4 regions of the Paenibacillus sp. FW101-FHT12H11 genome follow, and region 2 is predicted to be linked to each of the others. Evidence: predicted binding sites of a transcription regulator. Region 2 holds the regulator's gene; each other region holds the start of a gene.
The links. The regulator LexA, encoded in region 2, represses DNA repair genes until DNA is damaged. The targets are predictions, from matches to a motif close to CGAACATATGTTCG.
Positions count from the first base shown of each region.

Region 1: AC3WTJ_RS28100 (YhjD family protein) is a predicted target of LexA. The motif match lies at 3,065-3,078, and genes of this name have one in related genera.
Region 3: AC3WTJ_RS30305 (YhjD family protein) is a predicted target of LexA. The motif match lies at 3,082-3,095, and genes of this name have one in related genera.
Region 4: AC3WTJ_RS22020 (DNA polymerase IV) is a predicted target of LexA. The motif match lies at 1,556-1,569, and genes of this name have one in related genera.

Region 1 is NZ_JBYTCO010000010.1:2,899-7,989, forward strand. It holds gene AC3WTJ_RS28075 (spore germination protein) at 30-248, shown strand; gene AC3WTJ_RS28080 (hypothetical protein) at 262-447, shown strand; gene gerPC (spore germination protein GerPC) at 466-879, shown strand; gene AC3WTJ_RS28090 (YolD-like family protein) at 994-1,374, opposite strand; gene AC3WTJ_RS28095 (DNA polymerase IV) at 1,371-2,648, opposite strand; gene AC3WTJ_RS28100 (YhjD family protein) at 2,648-3,016, opposite strand; gene AC3WTJ_RS28105 (ParB N-terminal domain-containing protein) at 3,147-3,452, opposite strand; gene AC3WTJ_RS28110 (stalk domain-containing protein) at 3,893-4,603, opposite strand; gene AC3WTJ_RS28115 (hypothetical protein) at 4,830-5,091, shown strand, end outside.
Region 2 is NZ_JBYTCO010000002.1:469,136-474,226, reverse strand. It holds gene glnA (type I glutamate--ammonia ligase) at 1-10, shown strand, start outside; gene AC3WTJ_RS07835 (aminopeptidase) at 108-1,346, shown strand; gene lexA (transcriptional repressor LexA) at 1,675-2,292, opposite strand; gene AC3WTJ_RS07825 (LysM peptidoglycan-binding domain-containing protein) at 2,440-2,832, shown strand; gene AC3WTJ_RS07820 (DUF896 domain-containing protein) at 2,973-3,155, shown strand; gene AC3WTJ_RS07815 (HAD family hydrolase) at 3,199-3,990, shown strand; gene AC3WTJ_RS07810 (1,2-dihydroxy-3-keto-5-methylthiopentene dioxygenase) at 4,066-4,605, opposite strand; gene metH (methionine synthase) at 4,823-5,091, shown strand, end outside.
Region 3 is NZ_JBYTCO010000011.1:98,560-103,650, reverse strand. It holds gene AC3WTJ_RS30330 (hypothetical protein) at 1-554, shown strand, start outside; gene AC3WTJ_RS30325 (hypothetical protein) at 656-1,438, shown strand; gene AC3WTJ_RS30320 (hypothetical protein) at 1,561-1,794, opposite strand; gene AC3WTJ_RS30315 (hypothetical protein) at 1,802-1,927, opposite strand; gene AC3WTJ_RS30310 (ATP-dependent DNA ligase) at 1,940-2,782, opposite strand; gene AC3WTJ_RS30305 (YhjD family protein) at 3,142-3,510, shown strand; gene AC3WTJ_RS30300 (DNA polymerase IV) at 3,511-4,782, shown strand; gene AC3WTJ_RS30295 (YolD-like family protein) at 4,779-5,091, shown strand, end outside.
Region 4 is NZ_JBYTCO010000006.1:480,136-485,226, reverse strand. It holds gene mobB (molybdopterin-guanine dinucleotide biosynthesis protein B) at 1-174, opposite strand, end outside; gene AC3WTJ_RS22020 (DNA polymerase IV) at 182-1,483, opposite strand; gene cimA (citramalate synthase) at 1,697-3,316, shown strand; gene AC3WTJ_RS22010 (TlpA family protein disulfide reductase) at 3,378-3,911, opposite strand; gene AC3WTJ_RS22005 (MFS transporter) at 4,045-5,091, shown strand, end outside.

The sequences.
Region 1 (5,091 bases), on a different contig from region 2:
ACAGTCAAAATGAGTAAAGGATGAGCTTTATGCCGAACGTGTTTAACATTATTAACATAAGAATCAATGAAGTCGCTACTGGCGGCGTTGTCAACTTTGGAGACAACTTGTTACGCGGAAACGCGGCAAACTCCAAAGCCGTCGGCGGTAACACCGTCATAGGGGACGCTACATCTTCTGTTAATACAGACCGAAACAGTGTACTTGATCCAGATATCATCGATCAGGGAAATAGCAACCTGATTTAGGAGAGGGCAAGCGATGAATTTTTTTATAAGTCAAATCAAAATCAATTCAATTGCCAACTTAGGTTCACTCAATATCGGTTTCAACGTATTAGTTGACAACAAAGCAACCGAGATTGCTGAAGGCGTGAACGAAAAGAAGGCTGATACAGTACCGGAAGAAGATTTGTTGCCGCCACCTCCACACCCAGTTGTCCAATGATTCAAAGGAGGCGACCTCATGTATGATTTGAATAATAATTTTCCCCCTTGGATTTATATTTTTGAGCAAAGATTAGCTATGCTTGAGAAAAAGCAATGTGAGTTGGAGGCTGAAAATCAACGTTTGAAAGAACAATTGTTGGGTCCTATTCTTGACGGCATGAACGACCGAATCCAGTTCCAGTTGAAGGATTACCTGGATAAGCAAATTAATGAGAAACTGAACCATCAATTGGCTGGCCAAAAGGACTCGGTGCCTCAAAATATTACCTACAAAATTCAAGAACTCCATGTAAACGAGCTTAAAGGTACGTTGAACATCGGTCTAACGGCCCCTGCTACTGAACAGATGAGGGACATAATTGAAAAGTTAAAAACTGACCAGGCACACATTACCGAAAACATTTTTACTCAACAAAGTACGGATAATTAATGATCACTAAGCGAAATGACACTAATACCAATTTACAGAACTCTAGTGTTTGAAAAAGCCCTTGGGATTTTTACCCATGGGCTAATTGTTTCAGTAGCATGCTTCGTATGTTTTTTATATCTCGGTCATTCCATCTTCTGTCCATTCATTAGTTAATTCTGCTTTCAGAACATCTCTGTATCCAATCCATTCCCAGTCCACTGCCTCGCCATTGAGCTCTACTATATCCAAACGAAATTGACCATGATTAGTGCGCGTTACGATGCCTGTAATTTTCCGAATCTTGAATTCCTCGTATAAAGTTAGTTCGATTGGTTTCTTGTACATCTGCGATAAACTCAGCACAGCTGATATGTTCTGTATTTCTTGCTCGTCTCGTATAGGTCGTGATATGCGTTGAGCCTCTTTTCGATTTCTAATTGCGGACTCTTTATGTTGAGGAAGCATCATTCGACTGGACTCCCAAAGTCCGTTAAGTGCTAATTTCTTACTCATTTATAATGACCTCCAATTTTACCAGCTCGATCCGCTGCTAAACCAGCTTTCATTAAACTGGAAGCGCGAATAATTGCCGTATTGCCAAAACGGTCTTTAATTCCGTCTAGAACGCTGTCAAGCTTCCTTAGCTTAGTTAAGTCTTCAAAGAGATCAAGTTGCGTAACTTCCTCGTCATCAAGCGATCCTAGCGTAACGCCAACTTTACGCACTGGGTGCCCATTCCAATTACGATGAAAGATCTCTCGAACTGACTTGAAAACTTTCAGAGTATTATTTGTAGCAAAGGGCATCTTTCGCTGCTGACTAAAGCCTGTAGGCGCATCGTATGGTGAGCACATGCAGAATACATGAACGGTTCCGCTCGTATACCCCTTCGCTCGTGCATCGCGGCAAACTTCTTCCGTTAATTCCAAGAGAACAATATCTACCTCTTCTGCCGTCGTATAATCTCGTGGTAAGGTCATTCCGTGACCAATTGATTTTGGAGCTACATTAAATGTGCCAGGCGTGACTGGACTATCATCAAGACCATTAGCTGTACGCCACATGACCTCCGCTTGAATATCCGATTGTTTACCAAAGCGCGCACGAAATTTCTGCTTAAGTAAATGCAATGGTGTTTGAGCAACATGACCTATCGTTGTCATGCCAAGAGCCACGAAATGCCGAGTCATACGCGACCCAACTCCATACATCTTATCCACACTTAAAGGCCATAGGACACGTTCTACATCCTCTTTCCCAAGCGTAAAAATACCACTCGGGTTTTTCTTTGCAAAATTGTCCGTTGCTTGCTTAGCAAGGATTTTAGTTGGACCGATGCCAACACGAATACGCACATTCATTGACGCGGCGACCTTTTTTTGAATCATGCTTGCCAGTTCTTCTGACGTACAACGGAAATGATTCAGCGAACCTGTCACGTCTAGAAACTGCTCATCAATAGAAAATACTTCTACTAAATCGGTGTATTCTTTGTAAATATCAGTAATGGCAAGTGATACATCAATATAACGCTGCATATGCGGGCGCATTACGATAACATCTGGGCATAGCTGCAGGGCTTCTCCAAGGCGCTGAGCCGTGCTAATGCCAAAGCTTTTAGCTATTGGACATGCAGCTAAAATAATTCCCGATCTTCTGGCAGGATCGCCGGCCACAACGACAGGAAGATTATCGAGTCCAGGATGTGTAGCCTTTTCGACGCTTGCGTAAAAAGATTGGCAATCCGAGAGATAAATCGTGCGTTCGCTTTTTTCCCTCGTTACCATTACAATGACCTCCGCATTCTCATTAAAGTTGTCATGAGTTCAGCTTTAATCAAACTTCTAAGCATTGTGAAATGATGGACATAACCACGAACTTTATATTCAACGTTAATACCTAAAGCAGTCATCGATGTATACAACACCTTAATATCACGCTTTTTCATTTTACTCTTAATGCTTTGTATTTCTGGATAAATAGCGTTCTCGACTTCTTTTAGGTAAAACAGAATATGACCATAAATAATTTTGTCTTTGTGAACCCTGAGCTCTTCAGAATCCCTTGACAACATATCGAGCAATATTGGAAGCAGTGTAAGCTCTTTGATTAATTGAACATCCTCGTCAGTCTCAACATGTGTATTGACACTCATTTAATCACCTCAAAATAGGAACGCGTGTTTGTGTTTTATATTATATGCCGAACATGTATTCGTTATGCAAGTGGTTTTTGTAAACACAAAAATCCCCACCAGGCAATAGAGCCGGCGGGGGACATTTTGATTAAGACTCCCAAAACAAACCAACTAATAACAAAAATATAATTACAATATCACCGTGCTGACTGCTGTTCCCAAACGGAATCTGCTCAACAACAACACAAGTATGCTCAGTAAGATCGGACTCTTTAGCAGCACGCCAACGCTTCTCGCCCTTAACGCTCGTCATATCGCTACGGACTAGGATCGGCTGCAGCACACCGTGTTTCCGGATACTTTCAACTAAAGATCTATAGATATGATCGTCCATTTCGTTTGAGTTCCAGCCATTTGCATTTATATGTTCAATTTGTATAGTTTCGATTCTCAAATTAAATCCCCTTATGTTATGTCGGATTTTAGTTATAAAGATAAGCACCACTTAGGACGCTTCTAAGTTCATATTATTAATCCCTTCATTTCTCGGTAGCACTTGTACGACAAAAAGAGCCGCATGTCAGCGACTCTTTAAAAATAATTAAATTTATACCTAACTTAAATCTAGAGTTAGCCAATCAAAATTATGAATTTTATTTCTAAAGTCCGCAAATTCCTCTTCTGATTCAAACAATATTTTTAATGGAGGACCACTATACAATCCTATAAAAGGAGGATTCGCCGTAATATCTCTTACTCCGACACATTTACTCACTACGTTTGTTGTCTATAAAAGTGATGTTACTCAACTGAATTTTCACCATCAACAGATCCTCCTTCAAAATTTTGATGGTTCACCATAAATAATTATTCCAATTATTCTTTCAAACACAACTATCTATATCTTTCAAATGTTGATATGACTTTATCAAAAGCATCTTTGTTCTCATCGCTGTATTTGCTTTTTTCAACAAATACCTGAACTGTAAAATATTCCTTTGAATTATTGCTTTCTAAGTACACTACCTTACTTCGAGAATCCGGTTCTTCAAAATCAATATAAGTCCCTTTTAAATCTCCAATATTCATGTCCTTCATTTCAATGATTTTTGAATAACTCTTAATTTCTTTAGTTTTCATTGCAATAACATCTTTAAAATTTTTATCATCAATTGGTGTAGTCTCAAATAGAACTCCCATATACCAGTTGCTATAAATTTTCTTAAGCTCTGTAATATAAGATGGACTCCACAGCCCATCGACACTAATTTTAACTCCACTTGTGGCTGTTAAATTAGCAAGTACTATTGAATTCTTTTCTAACGTTGCTGTTCTTTCTACCTCGTCCCACTTTACTTTCATACCTGTAGCTTCTGCTACAGATCGAAGTGGTAGGTATGTGCTTCCATTATAGTTTATTGCCTCTAATTTGTTACCTTCTGAATCCTTTAATGCAAAATCTGTTCCATACAAATTTAATTTAAAACTATGATCTAGATATGCAGAAATCGACTCCAATACTGAATCTGCCCTAACACCAATTGAGCCACCAAGAATAAACGCTAATGTAATTGAAAATATAATAGTAATTTTTTTTAGGTTCAAAATCATCTTTCCTTTGCTCTTTATTAATATTTAACTTATTGAACACTGCCAAAATATCTAACATCTATCGTATCACATTGCGGGATCTAGTAAGATTAAAATTACACTAAGAACATATCCCTCAAAAAATAAGATATCGCACAGATCTTACTATATTAAAATTTCCACATTGTTACATTTTAGTGCTAATGATACAATGAAAAATATTATTCTAGGAGGAACAGTATTGTCTTATTTTGCACCCAAGTCAAACAAAGAAGAAATTATGGAGTATTCATATGATCGACCAGTTGGTATTACTTTACTAGCTATTTGGATCGCCATTGCAGCTGTTATAGTTCTAGTTGCACAGGTTGCATTTTTTAGCAGGCTGGATGATGTATCTTCATTAATTGGAGTATCGAGCTACTTCTTTCAAGCAGCAGTCACATTTTTAGGAGTTCTTAGTCTTGCAACCGCAGTTGGAATGTTCCTTGGTAAGAAGTGGG
Region 2 (5,091 bases):
CCTATACTAAGACCATCAGCAACGTTTGAAAATTAGATAAGATAGCCCGTCATGATTCAGGCACGTCCTGAACTGATGGGCTTTTTCATGCGAAGGAGCAGGAACTCATGGATAATTTTTTAGTCAACTTAGAGAAATATGCAGAACTAGTGGTAAAAATTGGCGTTAATTTGACCAAAGGTCAAGATCTAATGATTGAGTCGCCAATGGAATGCTTGGACTTGACGCGGCTAATTGTTAAGAAAGCTTATGAGGCTGGTGCGAACTATGTGCAGGTGAATTGGCAAGATGATTTCCTGACGCGTGCGCGCTTAGAGACGGCTCATGATGATGCACTCGACTACTACCCGGTGTGGTACACGGATATGTTGGAGCGTTTTGTTGAGAATGGCGGCGCACTTCTGAATATTAAGGTGCCAGATCCAGATTTGTACGCCGGCATTGACCCTGGTGTGATTTCCAGAGCTTCAAAGGCGATGGCGACAGCACGTTCTAAGTATCAAAAATATGTAAGAACGAGCACGTTCAGCTGGTGCTTGATTAAAGCTCCTACTACTGCTTGGGCTTCCAAAGTGTATGCGGATCTTCCTGAAGAAGAGCGGATGGATGCGATGTGGGATGCAATTTTCCGTTTCAATCGCGTATATGAAAATGATCCGGTTAGCGCATGGCGAGCACATATTGAGCAGTTGAAGCGCGTTCGCAAGGTGCTGAACGATAAGCAATATGCAGCGCTGCAATATCGGGCTGCAGGGACTGATTTGCGCGTAGAGCTGCCAGTTGGCCACATTTGGCTTGGCGGGGATAAAGCGAACGCAAGAGGGATTCGCTTTGTTGCGAATATGCCGACGGAAGAAGTATTTACGATGCCCAAACGGACTGGCGTTAACGGGACGGTAACAAGTACCATGCCGCTGAATGTGAATGGCGCATTGGTTGATAAGTTTTCGTTCAGGTTCGAAGACGGGAAGGTCGTAGATTATAAGGCAGAGGTCGGCCATGAGCATTTGACTAGATTATTGGAAATGGACGAAGGCGCTCGTTATTTAGGCGAAGTCGCGCTTGTTCCCTATGATTCGCCGATATCCAATCTAAAACGGATTTTTTACAATACAGGGATTGATGAAAATGCCTCCTGCCATCTTGCTTTGGGCAGCTGCTATCCAATCAATATGAAGGATGGGGCTTCTTTATCCAACGAGGAGCTGAAAGTAAGAGGCGGAAACACTAGCTTGATCCACGTGGATTTCATGATCGGGACGTCTGATCTTGAGATTGACGGTGTGCTTCAGGATGGCAGTCTGGAGCCAATTTTCCGTCAGGGGAATTGGGCGCTTGCATTTTAAGCCTTTGAATTAGTAATAAAACCGAGGGATGGTTTGTCCTTCGGTTTTTTTGATTTTATAGGGGAACTATAGTCCCTTATATGTTTGAAAAAGCACCTCATCCACTAGTGGGGGGGAACAGCAGTTCATTCGCTAATCTGTTGATTTCACTTGTAAAACGATTGTTGGACGTCAAATAAAGTTCTGTAGTTCCTTTTCGAGATTACAATGGCTATTTCTCTCCAAATAGAGTACTTAAGTTCCCTTATCCTTTTCGTGGACCCTTAGCTGGATTCGCGCGCACCTAAAAGGACCGTCAGGATGATTCACCTGACGGTCCTTTTTAGTCTTACATATCGCGGAATAATCCGATGACACGGCCTAGAATCGTAACATTCTTGAGCAGAATCGGCTTCAAAGCAGAGTTTTCCGGTTGAAGGCGGATATGATCCTTCTCTTTGTAAAAACGTTTGACTGTCGCTTCGTCGTCTTCCGTCATCGCGACTACGATGTCACCGTTGTTCGCTGTTTGCTGCTGCTTGACGATAACATAATCGCCGTTATGTATACCGGCTTCGATCATACTGTCTCCCAGGACGCTAAGCATAAACACATTGTTGTCTCCGACCATGCTGACTGGAAGAGGGAAGTAGTCTTCGATGTTCTCTGTCGCCGTAATCGGTACCCCGGCGGTAACTTTACCTACGAGCGGTACGCGTGCAACGGAAACAGCGAAATGAGTCTCGGCGCCGTCTAAGCCAAGAATCTCGATAGCGCGAGGTTTGGTTGGATCGCGACGAATCAAACCTTTCTTCTCAAGACGCTCCAAATGCCCGTGTACGGTTGAACTGGAGGCTAGTCCGACAGCCTCGCCGATTTCGCGTACGGAAGGCGGGTAACCCTTATCTTTCACTTCGTTCTTAATGTATTCTAAAATAGCTTGTTGACGCTGCGAAATCTTACTCAATAGTTATCACTCCAATACTGGGAATCATTACCCAAAGTATAACATAGAACCCGAGTTCGTACAAACATAAGTTCGAATAAATCGTTGACTCAAACATGTGTTCGTGTTATTCTAAAAACAGAACAAATGTTTGGGGGATGATTATTCATGTATATGGCCTACTCACACACTACCAATTCACGCACACCTCATAGATCAACTGCCGCGTCCAAAGGGATTGCAACCAAATCACGTAATACGAAAACAATCATTCGATTTCTTTTTATTGCATTAATTCTGGGGACTGTCTTCTCATTCGGTGCCATGGTACAAGCTTATGCGGCGGCGTCTTCACCGACGGGCAGTATATCTAATCACGCTGAAACTAAGAAAGTTGTTCAGGAGCAAGTTGTCATTCAAGAGGGGGACACGCTCTGGGGTATTGCGACTGCTCATAAGAAAGATGGAGAGAACATTCGTTCCTATATAGATGAGATTAAGACAAAAAATCATTTAACTACGAGCTCCTTGAAAGAAGGACAGGTTTTATTGCTCCCTTAATCATTACTATCCTATGGAATGGAAATAGACGAATAGAGGCTAGGAATTATTCCTATGCCTCTTTTAGTTGTTTTCTTGACATTCCACTAGAGGGATGGCAAAGTAATAGTCATATTGAATTTTTGAACTGGAGGATCACTATGAGTGACAGTATGGAAAAAAACATCGAGCGCATTAATGAGCTTGCTCGTAAAGCGAAAACCGTTGGCTTATCGGATGCGGAAATCGATGAACGAAATGAACTGAGAAAAAAATATATTGAGGCTTTCCGAGGCAATCTTAAAGTTCAACTTGATTCCATCAAGTTCACGGACGAAGAGTAGTTGCTTTTTCACATAGAAACAACATTCAAAGGGGAAATGAATGATGACGTTGAAGGCTGTACTTTTTGATTTAGATGATACGCTCTTGTGGGATGACCGCAGTGTACAAGAAGCTTTTGAAGCAACTTGCTCGGAGGCGGCGAAACACGCGGCAGTGAATCCGGAAGAATTGGAAGCTGCTGTTCGTAAAGAAGCCCGTGCTTTATACGAATCCTATGAACCTTTTCCATTCACCAAGATGATTGGCATTAATCCGTTTGAAGGGCTTTGGGCTAATTTTACACAAGGTGAAAATGAAAATTTCCGCAAGCTGCAAGCATTAGCACCAGGTTATCGCACGGAAGCGTGGACTCGCGGGCTTCGCGCGTTAGGAGTAGAAGATGCAGAGCTGGGGTACAAGCTCGGCGAGCTTTTTCCTGCTGAACGCCGCAAGCGCCCGTACGTTTATGAAGAAACGTTCCGTGTACTTGACGCATTGAAGGGTAACTACAAGCTGCTGCTCCTAACAAACGGATCGCCTGATCTTCAAAAAGAAAAATTAGCTGACGTGCCAGCGATTACGTCCTATTTCGATCATATTGTCATTTCCGGGGAATTTGGAGTGGGTAAACCCGATGTTTCTATATTCCACCATGCGCTGGAACTTCTGGGGATTCATGCAGAAGAAGGGATCATGATCGGTGATAAGCTGACGACGGATATCCTTGGTTCCGGACGTGTAGGCATGCGCAATATTTGGATCAACCATCATGGACTACAAAGTGGAGATGAGATTGTTCCTGCGAATGAGGTATCGCGCTTAGAAGAAGTTTTACCGATTATCGCTAATGCTTAATAGAGCATAACAAAAAGCCCAACGGCGTTTTGGACAGTGAGTCCTGCGCTGTTGGGCTTTCTTCTAAATAAGGTATTAGGCTTTGATAAAAGCAGGATCTTCCACGTTATAAGCGACCCATCCATCTTTCTCGATGAAAAGACGTACGGCAACGATTTGACGATTATCCATAAGTGTAAAGAAGTGGTTGGTGTTCTCAGGAACCGAGATGACATCCCCTGGCTCAAGTTCAACATCGTAATAGCCGATTTCTTCGGATTTAATGATGAAGATCCCTTTACCTGAAACGATAGCGCGAATCTCATCTTCTGTGTGTGTGTGAACTTGCTCAAATTTCTTAAGCAGTTCTTCGATATTCGGTGTTGCATCGGAAAGGGAGATAACATCCCAGATTTCGTAACCGCGTCTTGCCGCTAAATCACGGATTTCCGGCTCATACGTGCTGATGATTTGAGCTTTCTCTTCATCATTCAGTACGAATTTCTCGCGCAGCGCTTCAGGAAGCTTGTTCGCATCCCAATGTTCATATACAACTTCTTGGCTATCCAAGAAGGCTTTGACTTGCTCTTCGCCTTCGATTCGTTCGTTGGTATTGCGAATTCTAATTTGTGCCATGCAGCATCCCTCTTTCTTAGTAAATATACTTGTATTATAGTGGAAATGATGTGCGCTGTCGATGCATGATCATAAGTTTACCCGATAAAACCTATAGGTTTTTATGATAATTCAAAATCTTTTCATAGAAGCCGTATTCTGTTACACTAAATCTTAACATAATTTGTCGATTATTTATTATTTATCGCTTCAGGATAAGTTGAAAGGGAGTCATTTCATGTCTAAACCACCGATTCAAGAGCAGCTAAAGAAAAAGATCATGATCCTCGATGGCGCCATGGGTACCATGATTCAGCAAGAGAATTTAACAGCTGAAGATTTCGGCGGCGATGATTTAGACGGCTGTAATGAAATTCTATGCGTAACACGCCCGGATGTGATTCGTAAGATTCATGAGGCTTATTTCGCCGCAGGCGCGGATATGATAGAAACGAACACGTTCGGAACGACAAGTGTAGTTCTTGCCGAATATGATCTGCAAGACCG
Region 3 (5,091 bases), on a different contig from region 2:
AAGAAGATATTTCAAAAATCACTTCTCAACTAAGTCCAACTGCTACGAGTATAACAATAGTGGAATCTGCTCCTATTAATACCGTAAATAATGGGGGAATCTCACCATTAGGAAATCAATGCATGGAAGGTGCGGTATTTCAAAATGCTTCGCAAATAGGATCCTATCAGTTCAAGAAAAAGGGTACCGATGGCGACGGCACGCGCTATATTAATAAAACAGGTTCCAATATTTCATTTACCTCGACATTTTCAACTAGCTTCACAATGGGAGGGGAAATAAATGGTGAGGCAAAGTGGGGATGGGGACCGATTGAAGCAAAAGCAGGTTTTAAAATAAGCGGATCATATACTTGGAGTACATCCGAAGCCTCCACTGTTACTGTTAGACCGCATTATCAAGGATGGAATGAGTATGGTACACTGAACGATACTTGGACAGGATATTATGCGTATCTTAATACAGATTGCACTACAAGTAATGGAGTTTACATCACAGCTACCGGTCCACGTCAAAAAGCAGTGGTCGCAAATGAAATTTGGGCTAATTATTAAGCAGCGTTATACTAGTTGATAGAGAGCTATCCCTATAACAATAATAGGGGTAGCCTGTCTTTATACAAGAGCTAATAAAACTCTATGTTAGTGGTGAAAATGTGAAAATAAAAAACATTGCCTCTAGTCTTTCTATAGTTGTCATGAGCCTTTTTATATTGTTACAAGGATGTGACTCAAACAGAACTAACCTTTCTCAAACAAATAGTCCTGTTCCCAGCAGTAAAAATACAGATATAGGCAAAAATTCAAGCATTACTCTAAAAGAGATTATTGGAAATGAAGCAAGTCGTGAGCAAAAACAAACTCCCGATGAAGCGGTTATTAACCAGATACAATGGAAAATGTCAAATGACAAAATAATCTCAGCATCAAAGCAAAATATCATTGGGAGCTCAACGTTTGGAAAGAATAGTTTAGTTATAACCAAACTACCTGAGACAACTCTTCAATGGTATAATTTTGTGATACTTACGAATAAAGATCAGAAGTGGGACTTGTCAGGTGTAATTGATATGCCAATTGCTAAAACACTAAATAATGATAAGCGTGGACTTGCACTACCAATGGAAGAATTCGCTACTGCATCACTTGCTAGAGGCGGATCTGCTAAAAATGATATCTGGGCTTTTGCAAATGATAATAAATATGTTGTAATTGGAAAGTATCCCAGAGAGTCTATAGAGCCTGATAGCGGAACTGATAATTTAATTTTAGGTGAGCGTAAAGCATGGATAAAGACCGAAGTTAAGAATTCGTTTATCTTCTATTTCGATAAAGAATATCTTGTTTGGATTAGTGGAAATTTGACTAAAGATGAGATGATAAATTTAGTTAATTCTTTCCCCCCTGTTGAAACTGAGAAATTTCCAATAGCAAATTAGAAAAACCCCAACTAACTTCGGCTCAAGAAATGAAGTACTTGGGGTTATGGTAATATAAGCTTTTACCAAAGCATTGAACAAAGTTAAAGCCCGAGGAGAAGGTTTCCCCGGGCTTTTAATTATTATTCTATAACCTCAGAACAATACGCAAACACCCTCGACATGACTTCTCTTTCAAAATTATCTTTCACATAAAAACAATGACGTTTCCAGTCTAGAAGACGAAGAGCTCCGTCAATATCCCCTGCAATTGCATCATTAAACGCAGCATCAACTTGTTCCAAAGAAGGGACTCTTTGATGTTTACGGTGAAATCCAATAATTTTCGATAATTCACTACTCTTGAACTTCATCAATTAAGAATTATACCTCCATGTTTGTATCAAAAACAACAATGCGGTCATTTGCATCATAATCCATATCATTCACTTCTAAATGACTCAGCGTTTTCTCTTCGCCTGTCATTTTATGTCTTACTCTGTATTCCATAAATGCCATCTCCTAAATTACAAATTCCTCAAAGACTGGAAGCCGCATAGATCCAGAACTGTACCAATCCCTATATTTAACTCTGCAGCGCACCACAGGCTTGATATATACATAATCTTTGCTCTCACCACATTTAAAAGAATGGAAAACTGGCAGCATTGATTCACGAGCAGACTGGGTTATTCCAAGATCCATAGTGCCAATTTGACGGATACGTTGCCCTTCCTGATAACCAAGCAGCCAAGAACTTTGGTTCTTGCTATAACCGGTTATGTAAACCTCCGCAATTTGGTAGTTAATAACCTTTTGCCATGACCAGGAGCGTACACCTTTTTCGTATTTCGATTCTTTTTTCTTAATCACAATACCTTCAAGTCCATGCTGGCATACGATTTTAAAGAAATCCTTTGCGCTGCCTTTAATCGGCCGAACAATTCGATAATGTTCAGTTTCCTGTAGTGTCTCTTCAAGCAGCTGCTTGCGTCGCTCTAATGACAATCCAGTCACGTCTAAGCCATGGTGATACAAGATGTCGAAAGCCATGAATACAACTGGTTTACGCTTCTTACTAGATCGGAAACCTGCATTTGTTTCCTCGAAGTCCGCTCTACCCAACTCATCAAGGACAACAATCTCTCCATCGAGAATAGTCCCCTTCGGGATCGGAGGGTCGTGAAGCTCTGGATATTTTGCTGTTGCATTTGTGTTCTTTGTGTATAAGTTAAGCTCCTCCATGTTTGATACAATCAACCTAATGCCGTCCCACTTCAGTTCGGCAAATGTGGAAATACCATCAAACGGTTCATTGTTTCTAGCATATTGGAGAAGCATTGGAGGAATAAACATTTTCTTCATCACCCATAATAATGGTACACCTTAGAGCTATCTGTGACTAATGGAATTAGAAGGAAGCAAGGAGCAAAGTAAATGAAGAAATTAATTACCCCAAGTTCCTTTGTTTGTTTGAGTATAGCAACTGCTATCTCATTTCCAATGTATTACGTGCTTAGAAGAAGATGAAATATGCCGAGCACGAATTGTGTTCTTAGATTGGGCTTTTTTAAGCCAACTCGACAATAAAATGTGATGAATTTTTCCCCACTGGCTCTAATAGCTGGTGGGTATTTTTGTATTAATAAAAATCTCTTGCATAGCGAATACGTGTTCGGTATATAATAAAATGCAAACAAATGTTCTTATTTTGGGGTGATTAAATGAGTGTCATGACAAATGTTGAGACTGACGAGGATGTTCAATTAATCAAAGAATTTACTCTGCTTCCTATATTGCTTGATATGTTAGCAAGGGATTCAGAAGTGCTCAAGATTCACAAAGGTAAAATTATTTACAGTCATATTCTCTTTTATTTAAAAGAGGTTGAGAACGCCATTTATCCTGAAATTCAAAATATTAAAAGTACGATGAAGAATCGTGACATCAAAGTGTTGAACACATCAACGACGGCTCTAGGAATTAATGTTGAATATAAAGTTCGGGGATACGTCCACCATTTTACAATGCTAAGGAGCTTGATCAAGGCTGAACTTATGACAACATTAATGAGAATGCGGAGGTCGTTGTAAATGGTAATGAGAACGGATCGTACGATCTACCTCTCGGATTGCCAATCTTTTTATGCAAGCGTCGAAAAGGCTTCTCATCCAGGCTTAGATAACCTCCCGGTTGTCGTGGCTGGGGATCCGGCCAGAAGATCGGGTATTATTTTGGCTGCCTGCCCAATAGCCAAGAGCTTTGGAATTAGTACAGCACAGAGGCTTGGAGAAGCACTACAGTTATGTCCGAATGTGATTGTAATGCGGCCGCACATGCAACGCTATATTGATGTATCACTTGCGATTACGGATATTTACAAGGAGTACACAGACCTTGTGGAAGTATTTTCGATTGATGAGCAGTTTCTGGACGTGACAGGCTCGCTAAATCATTTTCGCTGTAATCCAGAAGAACTGGCAGCAATGATTCAAAAGAAGGTCGCGGCATCAACGAACATACGAATTCGTGTTGGCATCGGTCCTACTAAAATTCTTCATAAACAAGCAACGGACAACTTCGCAAAGAAAAATCAGAATGGTATTTTTACACTTGGTAAAGAGGATGTAGAACGTTTCTTATGGCCTTTAAGTGTAGATAAGATGTATGGAGTTGGGTCGCGCATGACGAGACATTTTGTTAATCTTGGCATGACCACAATCGGTCACGTTGCAAGGACACCATTGCATGTTCTCAAACAGAAGTTCCGTGCACGATTTGGTAAACAGTCAGACATTCAAGCGGAGGTCATGTGGCGTACAGCTAATGGTCTCGATGATAGTCCAGTCACGCCAGGAACGTTCAATGTAGCTCCGAAATCAATTGGTCACGGAATGACCTTGCCAAGAGATTATACGACGGCAGAAGAAGTAGATATTGTGCTTTTGGAATTAACTGAAGAAGTTTGCCGTGATGCGCGAAAGAAGGGTTATACGAGCGGAACCATTCATGTATTCTGTATGTGCTCACCGTACAATGCTCCTACCGGATTTAGTCAGCAGAGAAAAATGCCTTTTGCCACGAACAATACATTAAAAGTATTCGGATCAGTCCGTGAGATATTTCATCATAATTGGAATGGTCATCCGGTACGCAAAGTTGGTGTCACACTAGGGTCTCTTGATGACGAGGAAGTCACACAGCTGGACCTTTTCGAGGACGTGACGAAACTGCGTAAGCTAGATGGTGTATTGGATGGTATCAAGGATCGGTTTGGTAACACGGCCATTATTAGGGCTTCGAGTTTAATGAAAGCGGGTCTAGCAGCGGATAGAGCAGGCAAAATTGGAGGCCACTATAAATGAGTAAAAAATTAGAACTTAACGGACTTTGGGAGTCTAGCCGCATGATGCTTCCGCAGCATAAAGAAGCCGCGCTTAGAAATCGAAAAGAAAATCAACGAATGTCACGACCAATACGAGATGAGCAAGAAATTCAAAATATTTCATCAGTGCTGAGTTTGTCGCAGATGTATAAAAAACCACTTGTACTAACATTGTATGAAGAGTTTAATACTCGATCAGTTACCGGCATCGTAACGCGTAGTAAGCATGGTGAATTTCGATTAGACATAGTGGAAGCTCTTAGCGGAGCAGGGGATTGGGAATGGATCG
Region 4 (5,091 bases), on a different contig from region 2:
GGATTGCGCAAAAATTGTAGAATCTGCTCCGGATGCTTCCTTATAGTGTCCATGTGCATCATGTTTCAATACAGCGATCTGCTTGCCGCGGCGTTTCATTTCAATGACTAGTTTAGCAATCAAAGTCGTTTTGCCGCTGCCGGAATATCCGGCAAAACCGATACAATGTGCCATAATCCCCTCACTTCTCCTCTTCCTTATGAAGCGGATTATTTTTCAAATGATCCATCTGCAAGGAAGTTCCTCTTGACTTATGATTTCTAATAAAAGCAGAAGGGTCGTCACTCATCATACCCGCGGTCAGAATCGCGTTCTCGCCAAACTTATCCCGGAGTCCATCCATGATTTTATTTAAATTTTCGCGTTTTGGCTGCTTCTCGTAATCAAATAAATCAAGCTGCACGAACGTCTCTTCTTTGCTCGTTAGATTTTGCAAGGTAATCCCCAACAACCGGACCGGGTTGCCGTCCTCCCATTGATGATCGTACAGTTGGCAGGAAGTTCTGTAGATGTCATCCATATGCTCCGTCGGCGTAGGCAAAGTAACGGATCTCGTAATCGTCCTCATGTCCGGATCACGAATGGTGATTTGGATCGTGGACGTCATCAATTCCTGCTTCCGAAGCCTTCTTGCCACCTGATCGGCAAGATTCAAGAAAACGCGGTGAATCTCTTTTCTTTCTATATAATCCCGAGGCAGTGTTGTCGTATGGCCGATAGATTTACTTTGCTCTTGCTCAGGGTTAACCAGCGAGTTATCGATCCCATTCGCCGAACGCTTTAGATGTGGGCCCAAAACGCCAAAATGCTTACTTAGCAGCAGCTCGTCACCCTCCGCCAGTTGCCCGAGTGTGAAGATGCCTAGCTTTGTCAGCTTGTCCGCCGTCTTTTTGCCAATCCCGTATAAATAGTTGCACGGTTTGTCCCATAAGACAGTTGGCACGTCCCGGAGGCGCAGAACAGAGATGCCATTCGGTTTTTTCATATCCGAGCCCATTTTAGCTAATAATTTATTTGGTGCAACGCCAATGGAGCAGGGCAGCTGCAGCTCCTTCATAATCCTTTGCTGGATTGTCCCGGCAATTTCAAGAGGGGTACCAAACTGTTTGGATCCGGTAATATCTACAAAACACTCGTCAATCGACATCGATTCGACCATGGGAGAATAGCTGTAGGCGATTTGCATAAAACGTCTTGAAAAACTGCGGTACAATTCAAAATCAGGCCGGATAAGCATCAAATCAGGGCATATTTTCAAAGCCTGTCCGACCTGCATGCCTGTCTTAATTCCCATCGATCGGGCCACATAAGAGGAAGTTACAATGATCCCTCTGCGGAGCTCCACACTTCCGGCAACTGCGATGGGTTTCCCTCTATATATGTCTGGCTCGACAGCCTCATGGACCGAACAATAAAATGCATTCATATCAATATGCAAAATAACTCTGCCTTGCTTGGGATAGTGATGCTCGACCGTCGTCATTTCACAACCCCTTCCATATTCAAAAAACTAGATGAAAGTCATTTTCAGCATACAAAAAAATATGGGTTCAAGCAAACGCATTTTTGAGTTATGATGTCTTTACCCGTAATATTATGTTATAATCGTAAATTATACATTAGCGCTTTAAAGCAAGCATATTAACCTACACATACGTAACCAAGTCATTTTTGCCAGCTTTTGAAGGAGGAACCCATGCCAACATCAGTCAAAATCTTCGACACTACCCTACGAGACGGAACTCAAGGAGAAGGCATCAGCTTATCTGTTGAGGATAAAATTAAAATTGCCCGGAAGCTCGATGAGCTTGGGGTTCATTATATTGAAGGCGGATGGCCGGGCAGCAACAGCAAAGACATCGAATTCTTTGAGCGTGTCCGCGATATGAAGTTCACCAATGCCAAGATTACCGCCTTCGGAAGCACAAGACGCAAAGATTCCGTTGCTTCAGACGATATTAATCTGAACAGACTTGTTGAATCAGGTGCGCAGGTAGCAACCATCTTCGGGAAATCTTGGGACTTCCACGTGCATACAGCCATTCAAACGACACTCGAAGAAAATCTGGCCATGATCTATGACTCCGTACTTTTTTTGAAAAGCTCCGGATTAGAAGTCATTTATGATGCAGAGCATTTCTTTGACGGTTACAAAAACAATCCTGAATACGCTTTGCAAACGATCAAAAAAGCCCAAGATGCCGGTGCAGACTGGATCGTATTGTGTGATACCAATGGAGGTTCGCTCCCTGGTGAAGTAACCGCAATCGTGACCGCTGTGAAGCAGCATGTATCAACGCCTGTTGGCATTCATGCGCATAACGACTGCGAGTTAGGAGTAGCCAACAGCCTCGCTGCCGTTCAAGCCGGTGCCGGACAGGTTCAAGGTACGATTAACGGCTATGGCGAGCGCTGCGGGAACGCGAACTTGAGCTCAATTATCCCTAACCTTCAATTGAAGCTGGGATACCACGTAATCACCGAGGAACAATTGAAAACATTAACACCGGTTTCCAGGTATATCAGCGAAATTGCCAACATGCATATGCCGATTAATCAACCTTATGTCGGTAACGCTGCATTCGCCCACAAAGGCGGTATTCACGTATCTGCCATCCTTAAAGATGCAAGCACGTATGAGCACACGAAACCAGAGCTAGTCGGCAATAAACAGCGCGTCCTTGTCTCAGAGCTTGCCGGCCAAAGCAACGTGCTTGTCAAAGCGCAAGAACTCAACTTAGACTTCGATAAAGAGCCTCTGAAAACCAAACAAGTGATCGAGAAGATCAAAGATCTGGAACATCAAGGCTACCAGTTCGAGGGAGCGGATGCGACACTTGAGTTGCTGCTGCGTGAAGCATTTGAAGGACTTGAAGAAATTTTCACTTTAGAATCGTTTAAAATGCTTGTTGAGAAATCCGCGAACCAATCCGTCGTATCGGAAGCCATCGTCAAGGTTAAAGTGCATGGCGAAACGATCTACACCGCGGCAGAAGGAAATGGTCCCGTCAACGCCCTGGATAACGCTTTACGCAAAGCGCTTATCCAATATTACCCGGATATCAAGAACATCCACCTATCCGATTATAAAGTTCGTGTCCTTGACGAGAAAGACGCAACAGCCGGTAAAGTTCGCGTCCTGATGGAAACGACAGACTTTAACACGACATGGAACACGCTGGGGGTATCCAGTAACATCATCGAAGCCAGTTGGTATGCGCTTGTTGACAGCTTGCGCTATGCGCTGATCAGCAGACAACGTGTTGAGCCGGCCAACAGAGAGCAGAACGAGCGACTTGGTTTGATCAATCACTAAGACTAACACACAGACAAAAGCTGCAAATTCGCCCTATGAGGCTAACTTGCAGCTTTTTTTGTCATCCCTTGATGAGACCCGCGATCTTCTTATCCAGTTCTTTTGGCGAAAGCACGTGAATAACTTCGCGGACGACACCATTTTTATCAATCAGAAAACTCGTTGGAATCGCAACAACCCGGTACGCATCCGCGTTCGTTCCCTGCTTGTCCAACAGCACCGGGAAAGGGTATTTATACGTTTCCACGAACTTTTTGATATTCTCCATTTTATCCCCAGGCGTCACATTCACCGCATACAAGTCAAACAGTCCTTCGTATTTGTTATATACATTCACCAGATCCGGCGCTTCTTCCTCACACGGACCACACCAGGATGCCCAGAAATTAACGAGCAAAGGTTTCTCGCGCGGACCGCCAATCGTGTACGCTTTTCCATCAAGCCCAGTTAAGGTAAACGAAGGGGCAAGGAAATTCACCTGAGGCGCTTGTTCTGTTGGCATTAGGGTCTGTTTATTCTTATGCTGGGCGTTTTGATAAATAGCTATCCCGGCTAATACGACGACCAATACAATCACAAATACATTCTTCTTCAAAAATGTGTTCACCTCCATTGTCTATATTATCTCCAATCCAGCCTAATTTCCAACATCGGCAAATCAACAAAGTATGCTTTCCCCATTTACGGGAAAAGTAAGTCTACCAATTGCGATGAAAGGAATAATCAAAGTGAACAAAGTTGCAACATCCAACACCAGGACCAAAAACAGATTTAGTGACCATGCCAGCAACGGTTCAAACAACCCATCAAATAACAAATCGAACAGCAAGTCCAAAGATAAGTCAAGCAAAGGCTCCATATGGGAATACATTGCGTTAGCAACAATTCCTTTGGTTCTCGTCCTAGGGAATTCGATGCTAGTCCCTATTTTACCTGATTTACAGGAAAAGATGGGCATCTCCCGCTTCCAAAGTTCCCTTGTCATTACACTTTTCTCGATTGCTGCAGGCGTCATCATTCCGGTATCCGGCTATTTGTCAGATCGCTTTACGCGGAAATCCGTCATCATTCCATCGCTTATCGTTTACGGAGCAGCTGGTGTTCTGGCGGGCTTCGGGGCTGTCTGGCACTCTTACCCCATCCTGATCATCGCACGTGCCATACAAGGCCTTGGAGCGGCTGGTACAGCCCCTATAGCCATGGCATTAGTTGGCGATCTGTACAAAGGCGGAGACGCAAGCAAAGCACTAGGCCTTATAGAAGCCTCAAATGGAGCAGGCAAGGTGGTTAGTCCGATATTAGGCTCATTACTTGCCATGATCGTTTGGTTTGCCCCCTTTTTCGCGTTTCCGATCTTTTGTGTATTAGCTTTGCTGGCCGTTATTTTCATGATTAAAGAACCTCCGAATGAGAAAAAAGCAGAACCTCTCGGCACGTATTTAAAGCAAATCAGAGATATCCTGCGAGAAAAAGGACGTTGGCTTATCCCTGCCTTTTTTGCCGGGGCGATCACTTTATTCATTCTGTTCGGCGTTCTCTTTTATCTATCTCAAATCCTAGAGGAAAAGCCCTACAGCATCGAGGGAGTCCGTAAAGGGCTCGTACTGGCCGTTCCCTTGCTTTGCATGGTCATAACCTCCTACACAACCGGCGCGAAAATCAAACAAAATGGCACTTTGATGCGATGGTTAATGAATATCGGACTGATTTTGATGACAGTCTCCTTAACATTAGCGATCTTTCTCAATACGAACCTGTATGTGTTCATAGGACTT